Regions from separate parts of the Micromonospora sp. NPDC002717 genome, predicted to be linked through region 2. Evidence: riboswitches for the same ligand, from Rfam matches in the RefSeq annotation. Region 2 holds a riboswitch; each other region holds the start of a gene.
The links. Region 2 has a riboswitch for cobalamin ahead of bluB (5,6-dimethylbenzimidazole synthase). Riboswitches for the same ligand answer to the same signal wherever they lie in the genome.

Region 1 (3,200 bases), on a different contig from region 2:
TGGTGCAGCTCGGCGGCGCGCACCAGGGCCCAGATCTGCGCCTGCACGGTGGGCACCTTGGCGGGGTCGAGCGCCTGCACGGTGGCGTACTCGTCGAGGAGTTGCTCCAGCTTCGCCAGGTCGCCGTACGTCTCGGCGCGGGCCATCGGCGGCACCAGGTGGTCGACGACGACGGCGTGCGCGCGGCGCTTGGCCTGGGTGCCCTCGCCGGGGTCGTTGACGATGAACGGGTAGACCAGCGGCAGGTCGCCGAGGACGGCGTCGGGGGCGCAGTCGGCGGCCAGCCCGAGACCCTTGCCGGGCAGCCACTCCAGGGTGCCGTGCTTGCCCAGGTGCACCACCGCGTCCGCGCCGAAGCCGCCGTCGGTGGCGGGCGCGGCCAGCCAGCGGTACGCGGCCAGGTAGTGGTGGCTGGGCGGCAGGTCCGGGTCGTGGTAGATGGCGATCGGGTTCTCGCCGAAGCCGCGCGGCGGCTGGATCAGCAGCACCACGTTGCCGAAGCGCAGCCCGGCCAGCACGATGTCCCCGCCGTCGGTGTAGAGCCCGCCGGGCGGCTCCCCCCAGTGGGCGAGCATCCGCTCCCGCAGTTCCGCCGGCGCCTGGTCGAACCAGCGCCGGTACGTCCCCCCGGGCACCCGCGCCTCGGCGGCGGCGAGCTGTTCCGGGGTGAGCCACTCGACGTCGTGTCCCCCGGCGGCGATGAGGGCGTGGATGAGCGCGTCCCCGTCGTCGGGCACCGGGGCGTCGCCGAGGTGGTAGCCGGCCTCGGCGAGGGCGGCCAGCAGCCGGACGGCCGAGGCCGGGGTGTCCAGGCCGACGGCGTTGCCGACCCGGGAGTGCTTCGTCGGGTAGGAGCTGAGCACGACCGCGAGCCGCTTGTCGGCGTTGGGCACGTGCCGCAGCCGGGCGTGCCGCACGGCGATGCCGGCCACCCGGGCGGCCCGCTCCGGGTCGGCGACGTAGCTGGAGAGCCCGTCGGCGTCGATCCGCTTGAACGAGAACGGCACGGTGACGATCCGGCCGTCGAACTCGGGGATGGCCACCTGCATCGCGGCGTCCAGCGGGGACAGTCCGGCGTCGCTGCCGGCCCACTGCTCGCGGGTGCTGGTGAGGCAGAGCGCCTGGATCACCGGCACGTCGAGGGCGGCGAGCGCCCCCACGTCCCAGGCGTCCTCGTCGCCCCCGCCGGAGGCGTCGGCGGCGACCGTGCCGCCGGCGGCGAGCACGGTGACCAGCAGGGCGTCGCAGCGGCCGAAGAGCCCGAGCGGTCCCGCGCCGGCGGTGAGGCCGCGCAGCGAGCCGCAGAAGATCGGTAGCGGGTTGCCGCCGGCCGCGTCGACGGCGTCGGCGAGGGCGTCGACGAAGCCGGTGTTGCCGGCGAGGGCGTGCGCCCGGTAGAAGACGATCCCGACGGTCGGCCGGTCGGGCCGCACGGGACGGTCACCGTGGACGCCGTACGTCGGGGTCGGCGCGGGCGGGGCGAACCCCTCCCCGGTGAGCAGCACCGTGTCGGAGAGAAACCGGGCGAGCTGGGCGAGGTTCCCGGGGCCACCCTCGACCAGGTAGGCCAGCGCCTGGGTGGCCACCCCGGCGGGGACGGTGGAGGCCGCCATCAGTTCCGCGTCCGGCAGGGCCTCGCCGCTGAGCACGACCGTGGGCACGCCGGAGGCCAGCACCGTGGCGAGCCCGTCCGGCCACGCCTGCCGGCCGCCGAGCAGGCGTACGACCGCGAGGTCCACGCCGTCGAGCAGCGCGGGCACGGCGTCGGCGGCGACCCGGGCGGGGTTGGCGAGGCGGTAGTCGGCGCCGCTGGCGCGGGCGGCGAGCAGGTCGGTGTCGGCGGTGGACAGCAGCAGGATGCGCACGGACGGCTCCGGAGAGTGACGCCCGGATCGACGCGAGGACGATCGGGCGGTACGAGGGGTGGGCGCGGTTCAGCGGGTACGGCGGGCCGGGAAGCGGCTCACCGGCGGGCCGGCGGGATCGGGCGGCGCGGTGCGGGCGTCAGGGACGGGCGACGCGTCCGACCGCTGCGGGGCGGCCGGGGGCGGGCACACCACGGCCGGCCGGACGCGCGGCGCGGCGGCCGGACGGGGCTACGGAAACGCGGCTGCTCGCCGGCGCGCTGGCGCGGCCGGGCACGATGCGACGATGATCGTCGATGGCGGAGACGCGGTGCGTCATCGGGTCCTCCTCGGGTATCCACGCCCTGGGGTCACTCCCGACGGCCGAAGTATCCTGGCTCCCGGATCGACGCTCACCCCCGGTCTTCCAACCGCGCACGCACGGCCGTGACTCACGAGGGGGGATCGCTCCCCGGTGACAGTGGCGGGACCGCGCCGGAATCACACCGGCTTCCTTCACTGCCGTCAGGCCGCGAATGCTGCCACACCCCCGGTCCCCAGGTCAACGCGACGGGATCGGACGCCGACCCCGCCGGGCCGGCGCGGCGTGCGCGACGGTCGACGTCACCTCACCGGTCGGCGAGCCCCGACTCGTAGCCCGCGATCACCAGTTGCGCCCGGTCGCGGACGCCCAGCTTCGTCAGCAACCGGCCGATGTGCGTCTTGACGGTGCCCCGGCTGAGGTGCAGGTGCTGCTCGATCTCGGTGTTGGACATCCCACGGGTGATCAACGTCAACACCTCCCGCTCCCGCGGGGTCACCCCGTCGAGCCGTCCCGGCACCCGTCGGGCCGCCGGCATCCGGGTGAACTCGGCGATGAGCCGACGGGTGACGCTGGGTGCCAGCAGCGCCTCGCCCGCGGCGACCACCCTGATCGCGTCGAGCAGCCGGACGGGGGACGTGTCCTTGAGCAGGAAGCCGCTCGCCCCGGCCCGCAGCGCCCGGTACACGTGATCGTCGAGGTCGAAGGTGGTGAGGACGAGCACCCGGGGCGCGTCCCGGCCGGCGGTGACCTGCTCGGTGGCGGTGATGCCGTCCATCTCGGGCATCCGGACGTCCATCAGCACCACCTCGGGCGCGTACGTCCCCGCGAGTTCGACGGCCGCCCGGCCGGTGCCCGCCTCGGCCACCACGGTCATTCCCGGGGTGGCGTCGACCAGCAGCCGGAGGGTGCCGCGCAGCAGCACGTCGTCGTCGGCCAGGAGCACGCGTACGGGCTCACCCATCGTCCGACACCGCCGGGGTGAACGGCAGCCGGGCGCGCACGGCGAAGCCGCCGCCGGGCTCGACGCCGGC
Region 2 (3,200 bases):
ACAGCATGCCCCGGTGGTGCCGGCGGCGCCAGGGGGCGTCAGCGCGCCTTCGTGGCGCGGGGGCGGACCAGGGTCGCGCCCAGCGCGGCGCCGACCACGCACGCCACACCGGCCGCCTGCGGCCAGGCCAGCAGCTCGCCCAGCAGGACCAGCCCGACCAGCGCGCCGATCGCCGGCTCCAGGCTGAGCAGGATCGCGAAGACCCGGGCCGGCATCCGGCGCAGCGCGGCCAGTTCGGCCGAGTACGGCAGCACCGACGACAGCAGTGCCACCGCGACGCCCAGCGCGAGGGTCCACGGATCGAGCAGCGCCGTGCCGCTGCCGGCGACCCCGAACGGCAGTACGGCGAGCGCGGCGACGGCCATCCCCAGCGCGAGACCCTGGCTGCCCGGCACGCGGGCGCTGACCGCCTTGCCGAGCAGTACGTACCCGGCCCAGCCGACCGCGATGGCGACGCACAGCAGCAGCCCCACCCGGTCCACCCCGGTCCCGCCGAGCCCGCTGATCAGCAGCACCCCGCCGCCCGCCAGGACCGCCCACGCCACGTCGGCGGGCCGGCGGCTGCCGGCGAGCGACACCAGCAGCGGTCCCGCGAAACCGATGGTGACCGCCACGCCGAGCGGCACCCGGTGCAGCGCCGCGTAGAAGGCGAGGTTCATCAGCGCCAGGGTGAGCCCGAACGCCCCGACCAGGCCGGCGGCGCGCCAGCCCAGCCGCAGCCCGGGCCGGGCCACGAGCAGCAGGATCAGCGCGGCGAAGCCGAGCCGCAGCGTGGTCGTACCGCCGGCGCTGGTGCTGCCGAAGAGTTGCTTGGCGACGGCCGCACCGACCTGCGTGGAGAGCATGCCCAGCAGCATCAGCAGCGGCGGCGGCACGGCCCGGGGTCGGCCGAGGGCGACGGTCAGCCGGGCCGCCGGGTGGCCGGCCGGCAGCGGGCGGGAGGCGAGTGCGTACACCCGGACCACACTGGTCGCGGACGGCGCGGCCCGCGACCGGATTTCCACGCCCGGCCGGCGGTCGGGCCCGGCCCTTGGCGGGCCGGCCCGGGCGGCGGGGCGGCGGGTCCGCGTGGCGCGGCGCTAGCATGCCGGGCGGCACGATCATGTGAGGTGCCCCGCGCGAGCGGGGAGAATCGGGAAGCCGGTGCGAATCCGGCACGGGCCCGCCGCGGTGACCGGGGAGCCACCGTCCACGCGCGAGAGCGCAGCCACTGGCCCGCCCGGGCCGGGAAGGCGGACGGCCAGGCGTCGATCCGGGAGTCCGAAGACCGGCCTCGCGGCCACGTGCCCACGCCCGGAGCGTGGGCCGAGCGCAGCGGGAGCCTGCCTTGGATCTCTACGACGTCATCCATCGCCGCCGGGACGTCCGCGGCCAGTTCACCGGGGCGCCGGTGCCCGACGGGACGCTCCACCGCGTCCTGACCGCGGCGCACGCCGCGCCGAGCGTCGGCTACTCCCAGCCCTGGGACTTCGTCCTCGTCCGCGACCCCGAGTTGCGGCGCCGGTTTCACGAGCACGTCCTGACCGAGCGGGACACCTTCGCCGCCACCCTGGACGGGGAGGCGGCCGAGCGGTTCGCCCGCATCAAGATCGACGGGGTGCTGGAGTCCACTCTGTCCGTGGTGGTCACCTACGACCCGGCCCGCGCTGGCCCCGCCGTGCTCGGGCGGCACGCCATCGCCGACACCGGGCTCTACTCGGCCTGCCTCGCCATCCAGAACCTCTGGCTGGCCGCCACCGCCGAGGGGCTCGGCGTCGGGTGGGTGTCGTTCTACCGGGAGCCCTGGCTGGCCGAGCTGCTCGGCATCCCCGACGGCGTACGGCCGGTGGCGTGGCTCTGCCTCGGGCCGGTCACCCACTTCGAGGCCGTGCCCGACCTGGCCCGGCACGGCTGGCGGCAGAAGCGCCCGCTGGCCGAGGCGATCCACCACGACCGCTGGACGCCGCCGGACCGCTGACCGCACCATCGCGGAGGGTGGGCCCCATCCGGCCGGGGCCCGCCCGGTTCCGGGTCGGCAGGGGCCTCGTCACGTACCGCTGCGGATCCGTCACCGGAGACCGGTTTGCGGTCGCTCCTGCCGGGAAGTCGGTCCGGGTGCGAGCACTCATGACGAAGATCGAGCAGGCCTCCGCGCTGGACCGGATCGGCGACCGGTTGCAGCGGGCCGTCCAGGCCACCCTCCGCCCAAGACGCGTCCGCGACCTGCTGCACGGTGTGTGGCTGGGGCACCCGCTGCACCCGGCGATGGTGCAGGTGCCGGTCGGCGCGTGGCTCAGCACGGCCGTGCTGGACCTGATGCCGGGGCAGCGCCGCGCCGCCACCGCGCTGTGCGCGGTCGGCACCGTCAGCGCCCTGCCGGCCGCGGTCGCCGGGCTCAACGACTGGGCGGCCCTCGCCCGAGACCAGCGCCGGATCGGCCTGGTGCACGCCGCCTCCAACAGCGTCGGCCTGGCGTTCTACGCCGGCTCCATGGCCGCCCGGATGACCGGCCGGCACAACCTCGGCCGTACGCTCGGCTTCCTCGGGCTCAGCGCCGCGAGCATGGGGGCGTACATCGGCGGGCACCTGGCGTACAAGCAGGGCGCGCAGGTCAACCAGAGCATTTCCGAGCTGCACCGGATGAGTGACGGCTGGCACTCGATCGCGGACATGTCCGCCCTGCCGCAGCGAAAGCTGATCACCCGGGAGATCGACGACGTCTCGGTGATCCTCTACCGGCACGGCGACGAGGTCACCGTGATGCTGGAGCGCTGCCCGCACCAGAGCGGCCCGCTCGGCGAGGGCGAGGTGCAGGAGATCGACGGGCACGCGTGCGTGGTCTGCCCGTGGCACGGCAGCACGTTCCGGCTCAACGGCGGCGAGGTCGTGCACGGGCCGTCCGGCAACGACCAGCAGGTCCTGCCCACCCGCATCGTCAACGGCATGCTGGAAACCCGCCTCCCCTGACCCCACCCACCCCACCCACCCGCCCTCCCACCCCTCATGCCGTTGATCATGAGGTTGTTGCGTCCTGATCGGCGTGTCGCTGCAACAACTTCTTGATCAACGAGGCGTTCGGGGGGTGGGTGGGGTGGGTTAGGGGCGGCGGTGGCGGCCGATTTGGGGTTCGCGGGTGGTGTCCGCGTGGGCCCGGGTCAGGGCGGCCACCGGGCGGGGGGTGGTGGCCGCGTCGCCGTGGCCGCCTGGAGTGGTGCTGCTGC
Region 3 (3,200 bases), 340 kb from region 2:
CGACGTCGGGCTCGACCCCGCCGACCTCGACCGCCACCCCCACGAGCTGTCCGGCGGCATGGCGCAACGCCTGGCCACCGCCCTCGCGCTCGCCCCCGACCCGCCGCTGCTGCTCGCCGACGAACCCACCACCGGCCTCGACCGGCCCCTGGTCGACCACACCCTCGACCTGCTGCGCCGCCGCTGCGACGCCGGCAACGCCGTCCTGCTCATCACCCACGACCTGGCCGCCGCCCGCCGCGTCGCCGACACCGTCGCCGTCATGTACGCCAGCCGGGTCGTCGAGCGCCGGCCCACCGAGGCGCTGTTCGCCGCGCCCGCCCACCCCTACACCGCCGGCCTGCTCGACGCCCTGCCCGAGCGGGCGTTCCGCCCCGTGCCCGGCCACCCGCCGATGCTCACCGACCTGCCCGCCGGCTGCGCCTTCGCCCCGCGCTGCGACCGCGCCACCGACATCTGCCGCACGCCGCCCACCCCGGTCGTGGACGGCTCCGGCCAGGTCGCCTGCCACCACCCGCTGCCCGTCGGAGCGCCGGCATGACCACGACCACGGCCACCCGTCAACACGTCGGACCGGAGGCGACCGCCACCGCGCTCGCCGCCCACCAGGTCACCGTCGCCTACGGTCGGCAGCGCGTCCTCGACCGCGTCGACCTGCACGTCGCCCCCGGCGAGACGGTCGGGCTGCGCGGCCCCTCGGGCAGCGGCAAGTCCACCCTGGCCCGGGTACTCGCCCTGCTGCACGCCCCCGACGCCGGGCACGTCACCCTCGACGGTCACCGGGTCGCCGGAGTCCGCCACCGGCTGCCGGCGGCCGTCCGCACCCGCGTCGCGATCCTGTTCCAGAGCCCACGCGCCGCCACCGACCCGCGGCTCAGCCTCGCGGACATCGTCGCCGAACCGCTCCGCGCCACCGGCGTGCCGGCCGAGCAGGCCAGGGCCCGCGCGGCCGAGCTGGCCGACCTCGTCGGCCTCACCACGGACCTGCTCGCCCGCCGCCCGCACGCGGTCAGCGACGGGCAGTTGCAACGGGCCTGCCTCGCCCGGGCGCTCGTGCACCGGCCGGCCTACCTGCTCTGCGACGAGGCCACCGCCATGCTCGACGCCTCCACCCAGGCCCACCTCGCCGCCGTCATCACCGACTACCAGCGACAGCACGGCGCCGGGGTCCTGCTGATCACCCACGACCCGGCCCTGATGGCCCGCTGGGCGACCCGGGTCGTCGACCTTCCGCCCCCGCCGGAAGCGTGAACCGCCGCGCGCCGCACCGTCCACAGTGGTGAGAAAGGCCGCTCCATGGCATTCGTCACCGTGGCATTCGGGGTCGGGCGCAGGCTAGGGTGACGCTGCCGTGGTGTTCGGGAAGCCGGTGGAAGACCGGTGCGGCCCTCGCCACTGTGATCGGGAAGTCCGCGGCCCTCGTCGTCAGAGGTCACTGGGCGTGTCGCACGCCTGGGAAGGCCGGCCACGGACGCACCTCCCGTCAGCCAGGAGACCGGCCACGGCACTGCGATGACCCGTCCACGAGGTGCTGGAAGGCGGTCCCGATGCGCGTACGCGCTGTGCGGTCCACCCTGTCCCGGCGCGTAGCCGCGCCCCTGTCCGTCCTCCTCGTCCTGCTCGGCGCCTGCGCCACGGACGACGACCCCGCCCCGGCATCCGGCGCGCCGGCCACCCTGACCAACTGCGGCACGCCGGTCACCGTCGCCGCCCCGCCCCAGCGGGCGGTCACGCTGAACCAGCCCGCCACCGAGATCATGCTGGCGCTCGGCCTGGCCGACCGCATGGCCGGCACGGCGTACCTGGACGACGCGATCCTGCCCGAGCACGCCGCCGCGTACGCATCGGTGCCGGTGCTGTCCGGAAAGTACCCGGCCAAGGAGAAACTCCTGGAGACGGCGCCGGACTTCGTCTACGCCTCGTTCCACAGCGCCTTCGGTGACGAGGGCGTCGGCGACCGGGCCGCCCTGGCGGGGCTCGGCATCGGCACCTACCTCTCACCCGCCGGGTGCCCGAAGCCGCACCGGCCGGGGAAGCTCACCGTCGAGGACGTGTTCGCCGAGATCCGGGACGTCGCGGCCGTCTTCGGGGTGCCGGAGCGGGCCGAGAGGCTCATCGCCGACCACCGCACCCGGATCGCCGCCGCTGCCGCCACGCTCGACGGCACGCGGGACGTCTCCGTGCTCTGGTGGGACGCCGGCACCGACGCCCCGAGCGTGGGCGCCTGCTGCGGCAGCCCCAACATGATCATGTCGGCGGTCGGGGTCGACAACTCCCTCGGCGACCTCGCCGGCGGCTGGGCCGACACCAGTTGGGAGAGCGTCGTCGCGCGCGACCCCGACGCGATCGTGCTGGTCGACGCGACCTGGGACCCGGCCGCCGCGAAGCAGGCGTTCCTGGCCCGGCACCCCACCCTCAAGGATCTGCCCGCGGTGGCCGGGCAGCGGTTCGTCGTCGTCCCGTTCTCGTCCACCTCCGCCGGGGTGCGGGCGGTGCTCGGCGTCGAGGCGCTCGCCGCGGGGGTGGCGCAGCTTCCCGCCGGAGCGAACCGCTGACCGCCGTGGCGCGCCGTACCGCCGTGGCCCACCGTCTCGCCGTGGCCCGTCGCCGCGCCGTGCGCGGTCGGGCCGGCGCGGACCCCGGCGCCACCGCCTCCGAGGTCCGGCGCGGCCGGCCCGTCCGTCCCGTGGGCACGGTCGCGCTGCTGGTCACGCTGCTGGCGGGTCTGGTCGTGTCGATCGGGGCGGCCGTCACCGTCGGGCCGGCCGACATCCCCGTGTCGACGGTCTGGGCCGTCGTGGCCGACCGCCTGGGCCTGGCCCACGCCGACATGCCGCTGCTGCGCGAGCACATCGTCTGGCGGCTGCGCCTGCCCCGGGTGCTCGGCGCCGCGGTGGTGGGCGCCGGGCTGGCGGCCGTCGGGGCGGTGACGCAGACCGTCACCCGCAACCCGCTGGCCGACCCGTACCTGCTCGGGGTCTCCTCCGGGGCGTCGCTCGGCGCGGTCGCGGTGCTCGTCCTCGGCGTCGGCGGCGGGGTCGCGGCGCTCACCGGGGGCGCCTTCACCGGCGCGCTGGCCGCGTTCGCCGTCGTGGCGGTGGTGGCCGGCCGGCGGGCCGCGCTGGCACCCACCCGGGTGGTGCTGGCCGGGGTCGCCGTCGCGCAGCTGTGCGGGGCGGCGACGTCGTTCGTCATCGTCT

Region 1: linked by a shared signal. The riboswitch ahead of cobN (cobaltochelatase subunit CobN) and the one ahead of bluB (5,6-dimethylbenzimidazole synthase) in region 2 are both predicted to bind cobalamin.
Region 3: linked by a shared signal. The riboswitch ahead of ABT006_RS00605 (ABC transporter substrate-binding protein) and the one ahead of bluB (5,6-dimethylbenzimidazole synthase) in region 2 are both predicted to bind cobalamin.

What each region holds. Positions count from the first base shown of each region.
Region 1 is NZ_JBEOVW010000010.1:111,904-115,103, reverse strand. It holds gene cobN (cobaltochelatase subunit CobN) at 1-1,865, opposite strand, end outside; cobalamin riboswitch at 2,232-2,361, opposite strand; gene ABT006_RS17215 (response regulator) at 2,474-3,130, opposite strand; gene ABT006_RS17210 (sensor histidine kinase) at 3,123-3,200, opposite strand, start outside.
Region 2 is NZ_JBEOVW010000001.1:457,546-460,745, reverse strand. It holds gene ABT006_RS02290 (EamA family transporter) at 39-956, opposite strand; cobalamin riboswitch at 1,096-1,290, shown strand; gene bluB (5,6-dimethylbenzimidazole synthase) at 1,328-1,957, shown strand; gene ABT006_RS02280 (Rieske (2Fe-2S) protein) at 2,107-2,946, shown strand; gene ABT006_RS02275 (LysM peptidoglycan-binding domain-containing protein) at 3,076-3,200, opposite strand, start outside.
Region 3 is NZ_JBEOVW010000001.1:117,975-121,174, reverse strand. It holds gene ABT006_RS00615 (ABC transporter ATP-binding protein) at 1-541, shown strand, start outside; gene ABT006_RS00610 (ABC transporter ATP-binding protein) at 538-1,251, shown strand; cobalamin riboswitch at 1,336-1,518, shown strand; gene ABT006_RS00605 (ABC transporter substrate-binding protein) at 1,548-2,555, shown strand; gene ABT006_RS00600 (FecCD family ABC transporter permease) at 2,597-3,200, shown strand, end outside.